Regions from separate parts of the Streptomyces sp. NBC_00659 genome, predicted to be linked through region 1. Evidence: predicted binding sites of a transcription regulator. Region 1 holds the regulator's gene; the other holds the start of a gene.

Region 1 (4,476 bases):
GGGCCGCTCCCCGGGCGCCGGCCGTGAACTCCTGTCCGACGAGGACCGCCGGGTCGAGCGGATCCTCCTCGAACTGCGGCTGCGCGAGGGCTGCCCGCTCTCGCTGCTCCGCCCCGACGGCCTCGCGGCCTCCCGCCGCGCTCTGTCCGACGGACTCCTCGAAGCCGGTCCGTACGACGCCGGCCGCGCCGTCCTCACCCTGCGCGGCCGCCTCCTCGCGGACGCCGTCGTCCGGGATCTGGTGGACTGAACACCTGTTCCCGTACGGTTCTCGGTCATGATTTCCGGTGGATGGCCGGCCGAGGACGCGACCGTATCTGCCCGGTGGCACCCGGCTCCGGTGGGAACCCGGACATCAAGGGGCACCGGCGCCGGACCCGGGGAACCGGCCGCCGACCGGTCACTCCGGCGCGGTGACGAAGTCGATCAGTTCCTCCACGCGGCCCAGGAGCGCCGGTTCCAGGTCCCTGTAGGAGTGGACCCGGGACAGGATGTGCTGCCAGGCCGCGCCGGTGTTCTCCGGCCAGCCCAGGGCCCGGCACACGCCCGTCTTCCAGTCCTGGCCGCGCGGGACCCGGGGCCAGCCCGGAATGCCCACGGAGGACGGCTTCACGGCCTCCCAGACGTCGATGTACGGGTGGCCGAGCACCAGGGCGTGCTCGCTCGTGACCGCCTCGGCGATCCGGGACTCCTTCGAACCCGGGATCAGGTGGTCCACGAGGACGCCGAGCCGGGCGTCCGGGCCCGGGGCGAACGCGTCGACGACCGCCGGGAGGTCGTCGACGCCCTCCAGGTACTCCACGACGACGCCCTCGACGCGCAGGTCGTCGCCCCAGACCCGCTCGACCAGTTCGGCGTCGTGGCGGCCCTCGACGTAGATGCGCCCGGCGCGCGCGACCCGGGCGCGGGCGCCGGGTACCGCCACCGAGCCGGAGGCCGTACGGCTGGGGCGTACGGGAGCCGCGGGCGCCGGGCGGACCAGGGTCACCACCTTGCCCTCCAGGAGGAAGCCGCGCGGTTCCAGCGGGAACACCCGGTGCTTGCCGAAGCGGTCCTCCAGGGTCACGGTGCCCGCCTCGCAGCGGATCACCGCGCCGCAGAAGCCGGTGCCGGGCTCCTCGACGACCAGACCCGGGTCCGCCGGGACCTCGGGCACGGACCGGGGCTTCTTCCACGGCGGGGTCAGGTCCGGAGAGTACTGGCGCATTCGGATGACGATAGGAGAAGCCCGGCGCCGCTCACCACGACACGCCGGAATCCGCCGTGCTGGAACCCCCGTACCGGACGCGCTCGGCCGGAATCCGCCGCGCCGGGCCCCGCCGTACCGGACGCGCTCGGCCGGAACCTGCCAGGCCGGAACCCGTGGTACCGGCCCCGCGTACCGGACGCGCTCAGCCGGAACCCGCCGTGCCGGAAGTCGTCGCGCCGAAACGTGCCGCCAAGGCGTCCCGTTGGGTCCGTACGAACATGGCGTCCACGACCGCCCCGTGCCCGGGGACGTACAGCGCGTTCTCGCCGCCCAGTCCGAGCAGCCGGTCGAGAGCCGCGGGCCAGCGTGACGGTACGGCGTCGGGGCCCGCCTGAGGCTCGCCCGACTCCTCGACCAGGTCGCCGCAGAACACCACCGCCGGGTCGCCGGACACGACGGCCACGAGGTCGTGGGCGGTGTGGCCCTCGCCCGTCCGCACCAGCCGGACCTCGACGCCGCCGAGATCCAGGTCCCAGGTGCTCCGGACGAAGCCGCGGGGGCGTACGAGGGTGTCGGCCGCCTCCTCCGCCGCCCTCGGGTCGAGACCGTTGCGCACCGCGTCCGCGCAGAGCTCGTCGCGGCCGTTCTCGTACGCCCCGGACGAACCGTCCGCGACGAGGATCCGTGCGCCCGCGAACGCCGCGGCGCCGAACACGTGGTCGAAATGCGGGTGGGTGAGCGCGATATGAGTCACACGCCCGCCGGTGAGGGCACGCGCGTCGGCGCACAGCGCGGCGCCCTCCGCGAGACTGGACCCGGCGTCGATCATCAGCGCCGCCCCCTCGCCGACGACGAGCCCGGCCGTGCAGTCCCAGCCCGGAAGCCGCCGTCGCCCCACCCGGGGCGCCAGCCTTTCCCACCCGAGCCCTTCCCAAGTCAGCCTCATGCGGCGACGCTAACGGTGACCAGGTGCCGTGCACGACATCGCAGGCCCGCCCTTGCCCGGGGCGTGCCTCACCGCCGTACACTGAGCTGGGGAACGTTGGCACTCGCGTGCGCTGAGTGCCAGACGAAAGCCACGAAGGCCACGAAGGCCACCGAGTCGACTTCTGGAGGTGTGCGCGATGCTCAGCGAACGCAGGCTCGAGGTGCTGCGCGCCATCGTCCAGGACTACGTGGGCACCGAGGAGCCGGTCGGCTCCAAGGCGCTCACCGAGCGGCACCGGCTGGGCGTCTCGCCCGCGACCGTCCGCAACGACATGGCGGTCCTGGAGGACGAGGGGTACATCGCCCAGCCGCACACCAGTGCCGGGCGCATCCCCACGGACAAGGGCTACCGCCTCTTCGTCGACAAGCTCGCCGGCGTCAAGCCGATGACCGCGCCCGAGCGCCGCGCCATCCAGAACTTCCTGGACGGTGCCGTCGACCTGGACGACGTCGTCGGCCGGACCGTGCGGCTGCTCGCGCAGCTCACCCGGCAGGTCGCCGTCGTGCAGTACCCCTCGCTGACCCGCTCGACCGTGCGCCATGTGGAGCTGCTGTCCATGGCTCCCGCACGGGTGATGCTCGTGCTGATCACGGACACCGGCCGGGTCGAACAGCGCATGATCAACTGTCCGGCGCCGTTCGGTGAGACGTCGCTGGCGGACCTGCGCGCCCGGCTCAACAGCCGGGTCGCGGGACGCCCCTTCGCGGACGTCCCGCAGCTCGTCCAGGACCTCCCGGACGCCTTCGAGGCGGAAGACCGGGGTACGGTCTCGACGGTGCTCTCCACACTGCTGGAGACACTCGTCGAGGAGACCGAGGAGCGGCTGATGATCGGCGGTACCGCCAATCTGACGCGATTCGGACATGACTTCCCTCTCACCATCCGGCCGGTGCTCGAAGCGCTGGAGGAGCAGGTCGTGCTCCTCAAGTTGCTTGGAGAGGCCGGGGATTCGAGCATGACCGTGCGAATCGGGCACGAGAACGCGTACGAGGGACTCAACTCCACGTCCGTGGTCTCCGTCGGCTACGGTTCGGGCGTTGAGGCAGTAGCCAAACTCGGCGTGGTCGGCCCGACCCGCATGGATTACCCGGGAACGATGGGAGCGGTACGAGCGGTGGCACGGTACGTCGGACAGATCCTGGCGGAGTCGTAAGTGGCCACGGACTACTACGCCGTACTCGGCGTGCGCCGCGACGCGTCCCAGGACGAGATCAAGAAGGCGTTCCGGAGGCTCGCTCGCGAGCTGCATCCGGACGTCAATCCCGATCCGAAGACGCAGGAGCGGTTCAAAGAGATCAACGCCGCGTACGAGGTGTTGTCGGACCCGCAGAAGAAGCAGGTCTACGACCTCGGCGGTGACCCGCTGTCCCAGCAGGGCGGCGCGGGTGCCGCCGGCTTCGGCGCGGGCGGCTTCGGGAACTTCTCGGACATCATGGACGCGTTCTTCGGCACGGCGTCGCAGCGCGGACCGCGCTCGCGCACCCGCCGGGGCCAGGACGCCATGATCCGGCTGGAGATCGAGCTCGACGAGGCGGCCTTCGGCACCACGAAGGACATCCAGGTCGACACGGCCGTCGTCTGCGCCACCTGCAACGGCGAAGGCGCGGCGCCCGGGACCTCCGCGCAGACCTGTGACATGTGCCGCGGCCGCGGCGAGGTGTCCCAGGTGACGCGGTCGTTCCTCGGCCAGGTCATGACCTCACGGCCGTGTCCGCAGTGCCAGGGCTTCGGCACCGTGGTCCCGACCCCGTGCCACGACTGCGCGGGCGACGGCCGGGTCCGTTCCCGTCGCACCCTCACGGTCAAGATCCCGGCCGGTGTGGACAACGGCACGCGGATCCAGCTCGCGGGCGAGGGCGAGGTCGGCCCCGGCGGCGGCCCCGCCGGCGACCTGTACGTCGAGATCCACGAGCTGCCGCACTCGACCTTCCAGCGGCGCGGCGACGACCTGCACTGCACGGTCACCCTCCCGATGACCGCGGCGGCCCTCGGCACCAAGGTGCCGCTGGAGACCCTCGACGGCATGGAGGAGGTCGACATCCGTCCGGGCACGCAGTCCGGCCAGTCGATCCCGCTGCACGGCCGGGGTGTCACCCACCTGCGCGGCGGCGGCCGCGGCGACCTCATCGTGCACGTCGAGGTCACCACGCCGACCAAGCTCGACGCGGAGCAGGAGCGGGTGCTGCGCGAGCTCGCCATACTGCGCGGCGAGGAGCGGCCCACCGGTCAGTTCCAGCCCGGTCAGCAGGGCCTCTTCTCCCGGCTGAAGGACGCGTTCAACGGCCGCTGATCCAAGCGG
Region 2 (4,476 bases), 1.1 Mb from region 1:
AGCTGCTCGCGCGCACCGAGGGCATCTTCGCCGAGACGGCGGGCGGTGTGACCGTCGGCGTCACCCGCAAGCTGATCGAGAACGGTCTCCTCGACCCGACCCTCACCACGGTCGTGCTGAACACCGGCGACGGCCTCAAGACTCTGGACGCGGTGGCCTCGGACACCGGGCTGACCGCGACCATCCGCCCGAACCTCGACTCCTTCCGAGAGGCTGGCCTCGCATCATGAGCGTCAACGTCCGCATCCCCACCATCCTGCGCACCTACACCGGTGGCGCCGCCGAGGTGACGGCCGAGGGCACGACCCTCGCCGAGGTCATCAGCGACCTGGAGAAGAACCACACGGGCATCGCCGCGCGCGTCCTGGACGACCAGGGCAAGCTGCGCCGCTTCGTCAACGTGTACGTCAACGACGACGACGTGCGCTTCGAGCAGGGCCTGGAGACGGCGACTCCGGACGGTGTCGGCGTTTCGATCATTCCGGCCGTCGCCGGAGGCTGATCGTTACCCTCGGTAATGCCCAACACGGCGCGTTCACAGAATTGCCCCCTCCGTGAGACAAACGGAGGGGGCAATTCTGTTGGGTTGAACGCGCTAGAGTTGGGGAAGCCGCTCCAATTTGGATGTTGGTTTCATGCCGGACGCATATGAGTGAGCGTTCGCGGGCCGATAAGAAGTAGCCAAAATGGCTCGCCTTTTTGGGCATTTTATGGCATTTGCGGGGCCCGACTTGCCCCGAATCCTTGCACATTCTCCGCATATCATTGATCGGCCATGCCCAGAATTCTCGTCCGATTGACCTGTTGCAGAGGGCAGTTGGACAGATACATTCAGCCGCGGTCGACGCGTTCCGGCGCACACCCCCAACCGTTGGGGGGTGAGGTCTGACCCGGATCCGCGAAGTGTGGATCTGTGCAAGGGCCAGTAATAGGGGAGTTAGGCATGGCTCAGGGCACCGTCAAGTGGTTCAACGCGGAGAAGGGGTACGGCTTCATCGCGGTCGACGGTGGTGCGGACGTCTTCGTGCACTACAGCGCGATTCAGATGGACGGCTACCGCACCCTTGAAGAGGGTCAGCGAGTGGAGTTCGAAATCTCGCAGGGCCAGAAGGGTCCGCAGGCGGACATGGTCAAACTCGCCGTCTGATCGGGCGCGAACGACCACCGACGCAACTCACATACGAGGGGCCCGCATCCCACCGGGATGCGGGCCCCTCGTACGTCCCCGGCCGCCTCCGGCCGTCCTCCGCCGGCCCTCCGCCTGCTCCTGCGCGCGCCCGCGCGCCCGCGAGTGCCCCCGTGTGGAGGCCGCTCGCGGGGGCGACCTCCGGGGCGCGTGCGGAGGTCGCCCGTCGGCCCTGTTTTCGTGAGAGGCGCTTGCACTCGCAGGGGTCGAGTGCTAATCATTGGCGTTAGCACTCTCCCAGTGAGAGTGACAGAACTTGGATCGGGTCAGCGAGGCCCGCAGGCCTGTGGGGCAAGGAACCACAAGGCTTGCAGGCCGTCCGTCGCGGGCGCGGGCACGATCCGGAGCAATCCACCCCGTCCGGGAGGACCACTTCACATGGCCAAGATCATCGCGTTCAACGAGGAGGCACGGCGCGGTCTCGAGCGCGGGATGAACCAGCTCGCTGACGCCGTCAAGGTCACCCTCGGCCCCAAGGGCCGTAACGTCGTCCTCGAGAAGAAGTGGGGCGCCCCCACGATCACCAACGATGGTGTTTCCATCGCCAAGGAGATCGAGCTCGAGGACCCGTACGAGAAGATCGGCGCCGAGCTGGTCAAGGAAGTCGCCAAGAAGACGGACGACGTCGCCGGCGACGGTACGACCACGGCGACCGTGCTGGCCCAGGCGCTCGTGCGCGAGGGTCTGCGCAACGTCGCCGCCGGCGCCAACCCGATGGCCCTCAAGCGCGGTATCGAGAAGGCCGTCGAGGCCGTCTCCGGTGCCCTGCTGGAGCAGGCGAAGGATGTCGAGACCAAGGAGCAGATCGCTTCGACGGCCTCCATCTCCGCCGCCGACACCCAGATCGGCGAGCTCATCGCCGAGGCGATGGACAAGGTCGGCAAGGAAGGCGTCATCACCGTCGAGGAGTCCCAGACCTTCGGTCTGGAGCTGGAGCTCACCGAGGGTATGCGCTTCGACAAGGGCTACATCTCGGCGTACTTCGCCACCGACATGGAGCGTATGGAGGCCGTCCTCGACGACCCGTACATCCTGATCGCGAACTCCAAGATCGCGAACGTGAAGGACCTGCTCCCGCTCCTGGAGAAGGTCATGCAGGGCGGCAAGCCGCTGCTGATCATCGCCGAGGACGTCGAGGGCGAGGCCCTGTCGACCCTGGTCGTCAACAAGATCCGTGGCACCTTCAAGTCCGTCGCCGTCAAGGCTCCGGGCTTCGGTGACCGCCGCAAGGCCATGCTCGGCGACATCGCCATCCTCACGGGCGGCGAGGTCATCTCCGAGGAGGTCGGCCTCAAGCTGGAGAACGCGGGTCTGGACCTGCTGGGCCGTGCCCGCAAGGTCGTCATCACCAAGGACGAGACCACGATCGTCGACGGGTCCGGCTCCGCCGACCAGGTCGCCGGCCGTGTGAACCAGATCCGTGCCGAGATCGAGAACTCGGACTCGGACTACGACCGCGAGAAGCTCCAGGAGCGTCTGGCGAAGCTGGCCGGCGGCGTGGCCGTCATCAAGGCCGGTGCCGCCACCGAGGTCGAGCTCAAGGAGCGCAAGCACCGCATCGAGGACGCCGTTCGCAACGCGAAGGCGGCCGTCGAGGAGGGCATCGTCGCCGGTGGTGGCGTGGCCCTGCTCCAGGCTTCCTCGGTCTTCGAGAAGCTCGAGCTCACGGGTGACGAGGCGACCGGCGCCAACGCCGTGCGTCTCGCCCTGGAGGCCCCGCTCAAGCAGATCGCCGTCAACGGTGGTCTCGAGGGTGGCGTCATCGTCGAGAAGGTGCGCAACCTGCCCGTCGGCCACGGCCTGAACGCCGCGACCGGTGAGTACGTCGACATGATCGCCGAAGGCATCATCGACCCGGCGAAGGTGACGCGCTCTGCCCTGCAGAATGCCGCCTCCATCGCCGCGCTGTTCCTGACCACCGAGGCCGTCATCGCCGACAAGCCGGAGAAGGCCGCTGCCGGCGGTGCTCCGGGCGGCATGCCGGGCGGTGACATGGACTTCTGATCGACCCCGGTCGATCAACCGTCCTGACGTTCCGAGGGCGGCACCTTCCCGCAAGGGGGGTGCCGCCCTCGGGCGTTTCCCGGACGACTCCCGGACGGCTCCCCGGGATGCGCCGGGTCCACGACGTGGCCCGGATCACAGGGGTGGGCGCGGGTACGGCGGAATGCCCCGCCCGGTGCGGAGGTTGACGCTGACGAGCAGTTGATGCATGTGCACATACCGCATGGAATCTCCTGCTTCGCAGACCGCTCGACGTCATACCGACCACCTCTTCGAGGAGCCCCCACGTGACCACTGACGCCGCGACCCGCGCAGCCGAGATCCTGTCCCGTCCCGTCTCGATCAACGGCCTGACCGTCCCGAACCGGATCGCCATGGCCCCGATGACCCGGATGTTCTCGCCGGGCGGTGTACCGGGGGAGGACGTCGTCGGCTACTACTCCCGCCGCGCCGCCGCGGGCGTCGGCCTGATCGTCACCGAGGGCACCTACGTCGGCCACGACTCGGCCGGACAGAGCGACGCGGTGCCGCGCTTCCACGGCGATGAGCAGCTCGCCGGATGGGCGAAGGTCGCCGACGCCGTGCACGCGGCGGGCGGCACGATCGTCCCGCAGCTCTGGCACATCGGCATGGTCCGCAAGACGGGCGAGCCGCCCTTCACGGACGCCCCGCCCGTCGGCCCCTCCGGCCTCTACAAGGAGGGCGCCGAGGTCACCGGCAAGAGCATGACCCAGCAGGACCTCGACGACGTCATCGAGGCGTTCGCCAAGGCCGCCGCCGACGCCGAGCGCATCGGCTTCGACGGTGTCGAACTGCACGGCGCCCACGGCTACCTGCTCGACCAGTTCCACTGGGCCGGCACCAACCGGCGCGAGGACGCGTACGGCGGCGACCCGGTGGCCCGTACGAAGTTCTCGGCGGAGATCGTCGCCGCGGTGCGTGCCGCCGTCTCGCCCGAGTTCCCCGTCATCTTCCGCTACTCGCAGTGGAAGCAGCAGGCGTACGACGCCCGGCTCGCGGAGACCCCGGAGGAGCTGGAGGCGATCCTCGCCCCGCTCGCCGCGGCCGGAGTGGACTCCTTCCACGCCTCCACCCGCCGCTACTGGGTGCCCGAGTTCGACGGTTCCGACCTCAACCTCGCCGGCTGGACGAAGAAGCTGACGGGCAAGCCCACCATCACCGTCGGTTCGGTCGGCCTGGACGGCGACTTCATCAAGGCCTTCGCGGGCGAGGGCTCCCCGGTCAAGGGCATCGACGACCTCCTCGACCGCATGGAGCGCGACGAG

The links. The regulator HrcA, encoded in region 1, represses chaperone genes, less so after heat shock. The targets are predictions, from matches to a motif close to TTNGCACTCNGNNNNNCNGAGTGCNAA.
Region 2: the regulator HrcA is predicted to act here: its motif matches at 1,413-1,439, upstream of groL (chaperonin GroEL).

Annotation. Positions count from the first base shown of each region.
Region 1 is NZ_CP109031.1:3,441,303-3,445,778, reverse strand. Features, by position in the region: gene hemW (radical SAM family heme chaperone HemW) at 1-250, shown strand, start outside; gene OG410_RS14915 (DUF3097 domain-containing protein) at 401-1,207, opposite strand; gene OG410_RS14910 (MBL fold metallo-hydrolase) at 1,392-2,135, opposite strand; gene hrcA (heat-inducible transcriptional repressor HrcA) at 2,314-3,330, shown strand; gene dnaJ (molecular chaperone DnaJ) at 3,331-4,467, shown strand.
Region 2 is NZ_CP109031.1:4,526,354-4,530,829, reverse strand. Features, by position in the region: gene thrC (threonine synthase) at 1-230, shown strand, start outside; gene OG410_RS19555 (MoaD/ThiS family protein) at 227-502, shown strand; gene OG410_RS19550 (cold-shock protein) at 944-1,147, shown strand; gene groL (chaperonin GroEL) at 1,565-3,190, shown strand; gene OG410_RS19540 (NADH:flavin oxidoreductase) at 3,478-4,476, shown strand, end outside.